DNA from 3 places in the Allobosea beijingensis genome. Region 1 is predicted to be linked to each of the others. Evidence: riboswitches for the same ligand, from Rfam matches in the RefSeq annotation. Region 1 holds a riboswitch; each other region holds the start of a gene.
The links. Region 1 has a riboswitch for thiamine pyrophosphate ahead of thiC (phosphomethylpyrimidine synthase ThiC). Riboswitches for the same ligand answer to the same signal wherever they lie in the genome.
Positions count from the first base shown of each region.

Region 2: another riboswitch for thiamine pyrophosphate. It lies ahead of thiO (glycine oxidase ThiO); the one in region 1 lies ahead of thiC (phosphomethylpyrimidine synthase ThiC).
Region 3: another riboswitch for thiamine pyrophosphate. It lies ahead of Q9235_RS25215 (LuxE/PaaK family acyltransferase); the one in region 1 lies ahead of thiC (phosphomethylpyrimidine synthase ThiC).

Region 1 covers NZ_CP132359.1:2,691,573-2,694,840, reverse strand. Annotated here, with positions in the region: gene thiC (phosphomethylpyrimidine synthase ThiC) at 1-1,394, opposite strand, end outside; TPP riboswitch at 1,472-1,576, opposite strand; gene Q9235_RS12980 (hypothetical protein) at 1,648-1,845, opposite strand; gene Q9235_RS12975 (hypothetical protein) at 1,894-2,172, opposite strand; gene Q9235_RS12970 (OmpA family protein) at 2,284-3,237, opposite strand.
Region 2 covers NZ_CP132359.1:1,042,170-1,045,437, reverse strand. Annotated here, with positions in the region: gene Q9235_RS05100 (hypothetical protein) at 366-581, opposite strand; tRNA gene Q9235_RS05095 (tRNA-Ser) at 729-819, opposite strand; TPP riboswitch at 1,036-1,136, shown strand; gene thiO (glycine oxidase ThiO) at 1,211-2,206, shown strand; gene thiS (sulfur carrier protein ThiS) at 2,190-2,387, shown strand; gene Q9235_RS05080 (thiazole synthase) at 2,389-3,159, shown strand; gene Q9235_RS05075 (thiamine phosphate synthase) at 3,174-3,268, shown strand, end outside.
Region 3 covers NZ_CP132359.1:5,240,347-5,243,614, forward strand. Annotated here, with positions in the region: gene Q9235_RS25210 (acyl-CoA reductase) at 1-802, opposite strand, end outside; gene Q9235_RS25215 (LuxE/PaaK family acyltransferase) at 808-1,884, opposite strand; TPP riboswitch at 1,972-2,101, opposite strand; gene Q9235_RS25220 (EAL domain-containing protein) at 2,286-3,268, shown strand, end outside.

The DNA of each region.
Region 1 (3,268 bases):
TGGTCATAGCCCGGTGCGATGTCGGTGGTCAGCGGTCCAAGCGTGTAGAAGGGCGCCTCACCGCATTCCCGCAATTGCTTGTCCATGTTCTCCTTGATCTTGTGCATCGGCACATGGCCGGGGCCCTCGATCATGACCTGACAGCCCTTGTCCCAGGCGATCTTGGTGAGTTCGCCCAAGGTCTCCAGTTCGGCGAACTGGGCCCGGTCGTTGGCATCGGCGATCGAACCCGGACGCAGGCCGTCGCCGAGCGAGAACGAGACGTCGTAGCGCCGCATGATCCCGCAGATCTCGTCGAAGCGCTCGTAGAGGAAGCTCTCCTTGTGATGCGCCAGGCACCAGCGCGCCATGATCGAGCCGCCGCGCGAGACGATGCCGGTGACGCGATTGGCGGTCAGCGGAACGTAAGGCAGGCGCACGCCGGCATGGATGGTGAAATAGTCGACGCCCTGCTCGGCCTGCTCGATCAGCGTGTCCTTGAACACCTCCCAGTCGAGCTTGATCGGATCGCCGCCGACCTTCTCCAGCGCCTGATAGATCGGCACCGTGCCGATCGGGACCGGCGAGTTTCTGAGGATCCAGGAGCGGATATTGTGGATGTTGCGGCCGGTGGAGAGGTCCATCACCGTGTCGGCGCCCCAACGGATCGCCCAGACCAGCTTCTCGACCTCCTCGGCCGCGCCGGAGGTGACGGCGGAGTTGCCGATATTGGCGTTGATCTTGACCAGGAAATTGCGGCCGATCGCCATCGGCTCCAGCTCGGGATGGTTGATATTGGCCGGGATGATGGCGCGGCCGCGCGCGATCTCCTCGCGGACGAATTCCGGCGTGACGAATTCCGGCACATTGGCGCCGAAGCTCTCGCCATCGGCATGGCGCTCGCGCGCGCCTTCGAGCATGGCGGCGCGGCCGAGATTCTCGCGATGCGCGACATAGATCATCTCGGGCGTGACGATACCGGCCTTCGCGAATTCGTACTGCGTCGTGAGCTGGCCGGGCCTGGCTTGCAGGATCGGACGTTCTGCCGGGCAAGCGGGCACGAGCTGCTCGGCCGAGATGTTGCCGTTATCGGCTGCGGTGACGGCACGGCCCACGACCACATCGAAGCCGCGCGCATCGAGCCAGGCGCGGCGCGGCTGGACGAGGCCGGCGTTGAGGTCGATTTTCGCGTCGGTCTCGGTGAAGGGGCCTGAAGGGTCGTAGAGGCGCACCGGCGGCTCTGCATCGGTCGTCAGTACGACCTCACGGAAGGGCACGCGCATCTCGGGATGCTCGGGCGCCGCGACATAGATCTTGCGCGAGCCGATGATCGGCCCGGTCGTCACGCCGGTCGGGGCCGAGAATTTGGGCGCGGTCTTGACGCTGTTCTTCTGAGGTTTGGTGTGGGCATTCATGGGGATCTCCTCCTTGGTAAAGGTCAGGAGATCCGGCGTCGAAGCGGTTCAAGCGCTGTGATGCGGGTGCAGGCCAAGGCCGCGCCGCGTTCCAGTCCCTCCGCCGGTATGACCCGGATCAGGTTCGATGGGTTCGGCTTCGAAAGCCGTCTCAGCCCTTTCGGGCACCCCTCGGAACGCAGACGAGGTTAGGCGCAGCGCCGCCGCTTGGCAACGGGCTCAGCGAAGCTCCCATAGGATTGGAAGGAATGGCTCAGGCGGTCCGGTCGACCAGCATGCCCTGCCCGGCCGGCAACGTCGCTTGCGTCTGCTCGACGTTCTGCTGGAGCATGGCGAGGAGCCCCTGCTCGGCCTGCGCATTCTGCCTGAGCATCTCGATGGAGAGCGCCTGCTGCGTCGAGGCTGCCTGCATCGTCAGGATGTTGGTGGCGAGGGAAACGGCGTCGCTCATGGCGGGCACCCTAGCCCGGCAACCCTACCAAATCCTCAACCCGGTCGCTCAAGGTGCAATGATCGAAGGCACCGGCTTCGGCATCGGCAGGTCGCGGTCAGGCCTGACAGGTGTCTGCGCCTTGTCCTCGCTGGTGCCGCGCTTCTCGTCGCGGGGCGCGGCGCTATTGGCCGCCGGCGGGCGGGCGGCCTCTCCCGATCGCGGCGCCAGCGGCACGCCGGGCGCCCGTTGCTTGGTCGGAGGCGAAACAGTCTGCGCCTGTCCGGGCAAAATTGCCGGTGAGCTAGCGATCAGTGATCCGGCCAGAACCAGAACAAACTTTTTCATGACGGCATCTCCCTTCGGCCATTCCTCCGGAAACGAAACAGGCGCAGGAAACGACTGTTCCCTGCGCCTGCGGAAGAGCGGTGCCGCCTGGAAAGCGGCTCGACCCGATCGCTACTGGTTCTGGCCGCTCAGCAGCGGCGTGATGCGCCGGAGCGTGACGCGCCGGTTCTCGCGTGTGGCCTCCTGCGTGTTCACCTTCAGATATTGCTCGCCATAGCCCTGGGTCGTCAGGTTCTCCGGCGGAATCTGGAAGTCGCGCGTCAGGATCTCCGCGACCGATTGGGCACGCCGGTCGGAGAGCGAGAGATTGTCGACATCGGCGCCGACCGCGTCGGTGTGACCCTCGACGAGGAAGACCTCGTTCGGCGAGCGCTGCAGGGCGCGCTTCACCGAATCCGCGATCACAGAGAGGCGGCGCCCCTGATCGGCCCCGACCTGCCATGAGCCGGAGTCGAAATTGATCGTGTCGATATCGACGCTGCGCATGCGGGCGCGCAGGTCCGGCGAGTAGCGGACCTCGTCCAGCGTGTAGCGGCGCGGGATCGCGGCGATCGGCGGAGCCGTGATCGTCTCGTAGATCAGGTTCTCGTCGGCCCGGTCCGCGTCGACGATATAGCGCTCGCGCGGGATCGGCAGCGGCGGCGGCGGCAGCACGACGACATCGTCGGCGAAGCGCCCCGGACGGTCCCGCAGCGTGTTGTCGATGATGATCACCTCGCGGTTGTCGCGGTCGACGCGGGTGCGGCGGATCAGCCGGCCCTCCTCGTCCGTGACGGTGACGATGCGCGTGCCGTCCGGCCGCTCGAAGACCGTGCGGTTCTCGTCGCCGCGGCGCTCGGAACGGCCCTGCCAGCCGAGATCACGGAAGCGCTGGTCCTCGTCGCGGCGGATGATGGCACGGCCGTCATCGTCGCGGATGATGGTGCGGCCGGGCTCGCGGATGACGGTGACGTCACCCTCGCGCCGTTCCTCGCGGCGACTGCGGATATCCTCGAAGCGCTGCGCCCCTTGCGTCGCCATGATGCCGCCGAGGACGCCGGCGCCGAGGCCGATCGCACCGGCCACGCCCGGCGAGATGCCGCCACGGCGGCCTTCA
Region 2 (3,268 bases), 1.6 Mb from region 1:
TCACAGAGTGCTAGGATTCCAAGTCGGACAAGGACCGAATGAGGTTGTGGTCAAGCTTGAGTTGGCAGTCCGATCAGGCCCGGCCTCGCGGATCGCAATTGCCCTTGGTCCGAAGGCTGCCGCCGAACTAGCCAAGCAGTTGGGAGAGGCGAGCGCTGCCGCCGCGATTGCAAAGACGCCGACCAGCTTCAGACAATAGGTAGAGCGCCATGGAGTTCATCGCGGGAACGATTGTGGGCGCCTTCGTCGTATGGGCGATCATGCGTCCGGCAGCGCGAGCGCACCTTTCACCGAGAGGTCAGAACGGCCTGCCAAAGACGGACGGCTGGAAAGCCACCTACATCCGCCGACGCTAGAAGCAACGTCTAGGGTCGCTCGCGATAGCGCTCCAATGCCGCGCGCTTCAAGTTCTCTTGATCGAGCGCCGCATGGGCGAGGCCAGCGATGATGTGGGCGAGGCGGGTTCGCTCGCGCTCCACATTGAGCGGCGGCACGTCCGGCTTGATCTCGGCCCACACCGCTTCCAATGCGGCCTGAGCAAGCGCCAGATCGCGAGAATCAGTCAGCGATGAGAACGGCACACCTTCCCCCTATGTGTCCGCATGATTTTAGGGATGCTGGGAGAGGGCGCAAGCCGGCGCAGCGCTACACAAAAGCACTCACACTTTTGCTACATAATCGCTCACAACTTCCAAGCTAAGCGACTGAAAAATAAAAGGAAAAAAGAGTGGCGGAGACGGAGGGATTCGAACCCTCGATACCCTTGTGGGGTATGCTCATTTAGCAAACGAGTGCCTTCAGCCTCTCGGCCACGTCTCCGGCGAGAGGCTCTATGCCCGATTGCAGAGCCGTTTGACAAGCCTTGTCGGCAACTTCCTTTGCCTCTCTTGTGCATGCGTCCGAAGGGCTCGCCGAGCACTCCGTTGGTAAGGGAGAGCTTGAGAACGCCGGAGCTGCCATCGCAGGGCTGGAATTGCCGCAAGAGAGCCTTGCGCCGGCTCGCCTTGCTCCGCTGCCGGGCAACCACTAGATTGAAGCCGTCCGTTGGGGTGCCGAGAGGCTGAGAGGCGTGTTCGCGCCAACCCATCGTACCTGATCCGGGTAATGCCGGCGAAGGGAACGGTCTTCGGCAGACACCGTGCTCGTGCCCCAGGCCGCTGCCTTCCCGGGAGCAGGGAAGACTATGACAGCGGAACGCCCTCAGTCGGGCTTGAACATCGCAGTGGTCGGAGCCGGCGTCGTCGGCCTGGCCTGCGCGGCGGAGTTGCTGGCGCGCGGTGCGCAAGTCACCATCCATGAGCGTGGCCCGCGCGTCGGCGCCGAGGCCTGCTCCTGGTTCGCCGGCGGCATGCTCGCGCCCTGGTGCGAGGGCGAGAGCGCCGAGGAGCCGGTGATCCGGCTCGGGCAGCAGGCCGCCGACTGGTGGGAGCGCCATGCCGGCGGCGTCGTACGCAGTGGCACGCTCGTCGTGGCGCCGAGCCGGGATCGCTCCGAGCTGCGTCGTTTCGGCCAGCGCACCAGCCATTTCGAGGAGATCGATGGCGAGGCCATCGCCGGGCTCGAACCCGATCTCGCAGGACGTTTCTCGCGCGGGCTGTTCTTCGTGGGCGAAGGCCATCTCGATCCGCGCCAGGCGATCGCCGCTTTGGCCGAGCGGCTGGTCGCGAACGGGGCCGCGATCCATTTCGACCGTGCCGTGGAACCCGCCGATCTCGATGCCGATATCGTCCTCGACTGCCGGGGGCTGGCGGCGCGTGATGTCCTGCCCGATCTGCGCGGTGTCAAGGGTGAGATGCTGCTGCTGCGCAGCGACGAGATCCGCCTGTCGCGGCCGGTTCGGCTGCTGCATCCGCGCATCCCGCTCTATATCGTGCCTCGTGCCGACGGGCTGTTCATGGTCGGCGCGACCATGATCGAGAGCGGCGAGCGCCGCCGTGTCTCCGCCCGCGCCATGCTGGAATTGCTCGGCGCGGCCTATGCGCTGCATCCGGCCTTCGCCGAGGCGGAGGTCGTCGAGATCGGCACCGATGCCCGCCCGGCCTTTCCGGACAACCTGCCGCGGCTGACGCGCCGCGGCCGGGTGATCCATGTCAACGGGCTCTATCGTCACGGTTTCCTGCTGAGCCCCGCCATGGCGCGGATGGCGGCGGAGGCCGTGCTTAACCCGCAAGCCAGACCGGAGATGCTGCATGACCTTGCTGCTTAACGGCGCGCCCCAAACCGTCGCGGCCAAGACGCTGGCCGAGGCGCTGGCCGAACTGGGCTTTGGCGGCCGCATCGTCGCGACCGCGGTGAACGGCGATTTCGTGCCGGCCCGGAAGCGCGCCGAGACGGCTCTGAGCGAGGGCGACCGTATCGAGATCGTAGCCCCGATGCAGGGAGGCTGAGATGGCGTCCTTCTATGGCTTCGAACCGCAGAACCCGCTTTTCCTGGGTACGGCGCAATATCCGTCGCCGGCCATTCTTGCCGAGGCGGTGAAGCGCTCCGGCACTGAGGTCGTCACCGTCTCGCTGCGCCGGGAATCGGCGGGTGGGTCCGGTCAGGGTTTCTGGGCGCTGATCCGCGAGCTCGGCGTCAAGGTTCTCCCCAACACGGCCGGCTGCCACACCGTCAAGGAGGCGGTGACCACCGCGCAGATGGCGCGCGAGGTCTTCGGCACGGACTGGATCAAGCTCGAGGTGATCGGCGAGGACGACACGCTCCAGCCGGACGTGATCGCGCTGGTCGAGGCCGCACGCATCCTGAGCCGTGACGGCTTCAAGGTCTTTCCCTACACCACCGAGGATCTCGTGATTGGCGGGCGCCTGCTCGATGCCGGCTGCGAGGTGCTGATGCCCTGGGGAGCGCCGATCGGCTCGGGCAGGGGGCTCAACAACCCCTATGGCCTGCGCAGCATGCGCCAGCATTTCCCGGATATCCCGCTCGTGGTCGATGCCGGAATCGGCCTGCCCTCCCATGCCGCGCAGGCGATGGAGATGGGCTATGACGGCATCCTGCTCAACACCGCCGTCGCCAAGGCCGGCGATCCCGCTGCGATGGCGGAAGCTTTCGCGCTCGCCATCCGCGCCGGCCGCCAGGCTTTCGCCGCGCAGCCGATCGAGGCGCGCGACATGGCCGCTCCCTCCACGCCCGTCATGGGCAAAGCCTTCCTGGCCTGAAAGACCCGTCTCCCATGAAGCTCGATCCGTTCTACCCCATCTTCGACAGCGCCGACTGGCTGGAGCGGATGCTGCCGCTCGGCGTCAAACTGGTGCAGTTGCGCGTCAA
Region 3 (3,268 bases), 2.5 Mb from region 1:
CGCGTGCAATCACGCCGAAGCCGATCTTGTGGCCATGCGGCAGGAAGCGCGTGGTGATCGGCAGCTTGGCGCGCAGCGCCGTCAGGGTCTTGTTGCCGCCATACGTCATGACGGTTTCGGCCTCGCGCAGGAAGATCGGCTCGGTGGTCGCCTCGCCGCCCTTCCACCAGGTGATGGCGAGGCATTCGCCGATCTCGGGATCGACCTCTGCGAGCAGGCTGGCGAACCATCCGGCCGTCAGCGGCTCGGCCGAGGCGAGCTTGCCGATGCTGCCGGCCTTGACCAGCAATCCGCAGATCAGGCTCCAGAGCGAGAGCGCCGGGACATTGCCGGCCCAGACATGCAGCAGGAGCTGCGGACCATGAGCGCGCAGATAACCGCCCTTGGGCGTCGGCTGGAAACCGTCGAGCACGGCGGGATTGGCGAAATCCTCCGCCAGGAAGCGCTGGAGCTGCGGCTTGCGGAAGGTCTTGAGATAGCCGGTCAGGCCGAGGCGCACCGTCTCGCGATCATAGCCGGTGACGATCGGCAACAGGTGCTCGGCCTTGCGCCGCAGCGGGTGCGTGCGATCGAGCAGGCGCGCGATGGCGGCATCGATCGCGGCGACGATGCGGGCCGTCTCCATCCGCTTCAGCCGGGCGCGGGCATTGTCGCGCACATGCGCGCAGAGCGTTGCCGCCTGCGCTTCGTCGAGTTCCGGCAGCGCGATGACGGCACTCTCGCCCCAGGCGCTGTGGCTGACTTCGCGCCAGCGCAGTGCTTCGCGATTCAGGCCCGGCAGGTGGCCCGCATGCTCGATCACCGTGGTCAGCCCCGTGCTGCCGCGAGGAATTCGGCGACCGCGACCGAGCAGCCCTTCGAGGCCTCGCCATCGACGCGGCCGAGCAGCTTGAACCCGCCGGGCACGATCTCGCCGGCATCCTCGGTCAGGATCGCCGCGACGCAGTTGAAATGGGCGAGGTCGTGATGGACGATCACGCCGCGCTGGCCTTGAGGCAGGTCAGCCCCGGTCAGCGGATCGACCACGCGGCTGCGGATCCAGTGTGGTCCGGATTTCACGGACGGGCAGACGGCGTTGCCGTCGTCATAGAGCTGCGAGCTGAGCTCAGTCATCCCGTACATGTTGATGCAGGACGCGCGCGGCACGCCGAAGGCGCTGGCGAGCCCGTCATAGAACTCGTCCGGTCCCAACTCGCGCGACTGGCCCTTGAAACCGCCGGTATCGAGGATGCGGCTGCCTTCCGGCAGGGCGAAGCGCCGGCCGCTCGCGGCGAGCGCGTCCAGCACGGGCACGAAGGAATAGCTCGCGCCAAGCAGGGCGTAGGGCTCGCCGCTTGTCTCCGCTTGCTCCAGCGCCGACAGAAGCCCGTCCAGGTCGAGCCCGGCCGAATTGATGAAGGTCTCGGAATCCGCCGTGCCGCATTCGCGCTTGGCGAGTGAGAGATAGGTGGCGAGCGAAGAATTCGGCAGCTCCGTCTCGTTCGGGAAGAGAATGCCCATGCGGATGCGCTCGCGGCCCTGCATGAAGCGCGCGCGGAAATTCACCAGCATCGAGCGCTTCCAGACGTCGAGCGTCGGGTGATAGCTGCGGCCGCGAATGCCTTGCGTCGTGCCGCTGGTCATGAAGACGTGGCTTGCCTGCTCAGGCGGGCTGCAACTCAGCGTCAGGTCCTTGAAGGCGGTGATCGGTACGGCCGGGATAGCGCGCCAGTGCCGGACGGAAAGCGGCGTGCGGCCGCGCTGCAGGCAGAAGCGCTTATAGGGCTCGTTGTTGCGGAACTGATAGGCGAAGACCTTGAGCGCCATCGCCTCGAATTCGGCTTCCGACGCGTCGGGAAGCGCGATGAACGCCGATAGCGCCGCGATGATCTCGGCTTGCGTCACTTAAACCCACTCCGTTCGGACGCGCGGCCAGGCCGGGAGCGTCGATCGCTGGAGGATCACGAGCGCAAGCTGGAATCAGGGCCTGTGACGGCCGCATGTCCCGCATCCCTACGCCGGTATGATCCGGATCAGGTTCGGAGGGTCACCGCGTTGCTTGGGCTCGAAAGCCCGGCCGGCGGAATCTCAGCCTCCTAGCGAGGCCCCCCTGGGAACGGATGCAGATGACGAGCGGCGGGCCCCGCTGTCAAGCGATAACGATACGACGTCACGGCGATGGCAGAGATCGACGCGGCGGGCCGTCGGGAAGAAGCCAATTCCGGTTTTGCGGGGATTGCGCTATGCCGCACATGCGAACAGCAATCCACGAGTTGCCATGAAGAGGCGGCTCCAGGGAGTGACCGATGAAGATCGTAATGGTTGGGTCTGGCTATGTGGGGTTGGTCTCCGGGGCTTGCTTTGCGGATTTCGGGCATGACGTGGTGTGCGTCGACAAGGTCGAGGCCAAGGTCGCGGCGCTGAAGCGCGGCGAGATCCCGATCTTCGAGCCCGGCCTGTCGGAACTGGTGCGCAGCAACGCGGCGGCGGGGCGCCTGTCCTTCACCACCGATCTCGCCGGGCCCGTCGCGGACGCGGATGCGGTGTTCATCGCGGTCGGCACGCCCTCGCGCCGCGGCGACGGCTTCGCCGATTTGTCCTATGTCTATGCCGCGACCCGCGAGATCGCCGGGGCGATCCAACGGAAACGGCGGCAACAACGGCAACGGGAATGGGAACAGCGGGAACGGCAACGGAAACGGGGGCAACAACGGCAACGGGAATGGGAACAACGGGAACGGCAACGGAAACGGGGGCAACAACGGCACCGGGAATGGGACCAACGGGAACGGCAACGGAAACGGGGGCAACAACGGCACCGGGAATGGGACCAACGGGAACGGCAACGGAAACGGGGGCAACAACGGCACCGGGAATGGGACCAACGGGAACGGCAACGGAAACGGGGGCAACAACGGCAACGGGAATGGGAACAACGGGAACGGCGGCAACAACGGGAACGGGAACAACGGGAACGGCAACGGAAACGGCAAGAAGTAGCCAGGCTGGCTTCCGGCGCACGGGGGAAGAAGATGTCGCGTCTGCGTATCCACCTGCTGGTCGGGATCGTGCTCTCTGCCCTCGTGCTGTCAGGCGGGCATGGCTGGCTACGGGAACGACTGATCGATCTGCGCTACGGTCTGCTGACCCGGCCCGCCTCCGCCACTATCGCGCTCGTTGAAATCGATCCGCCGTCGATCTCCGCAATTGGGCAGTGGCCCTGGCCGCGCAGCGTTCACGCTAAGCTGCTGCAGGCGCTCGAAAAGGCGGGTGTCAGCGATGTCGTCTT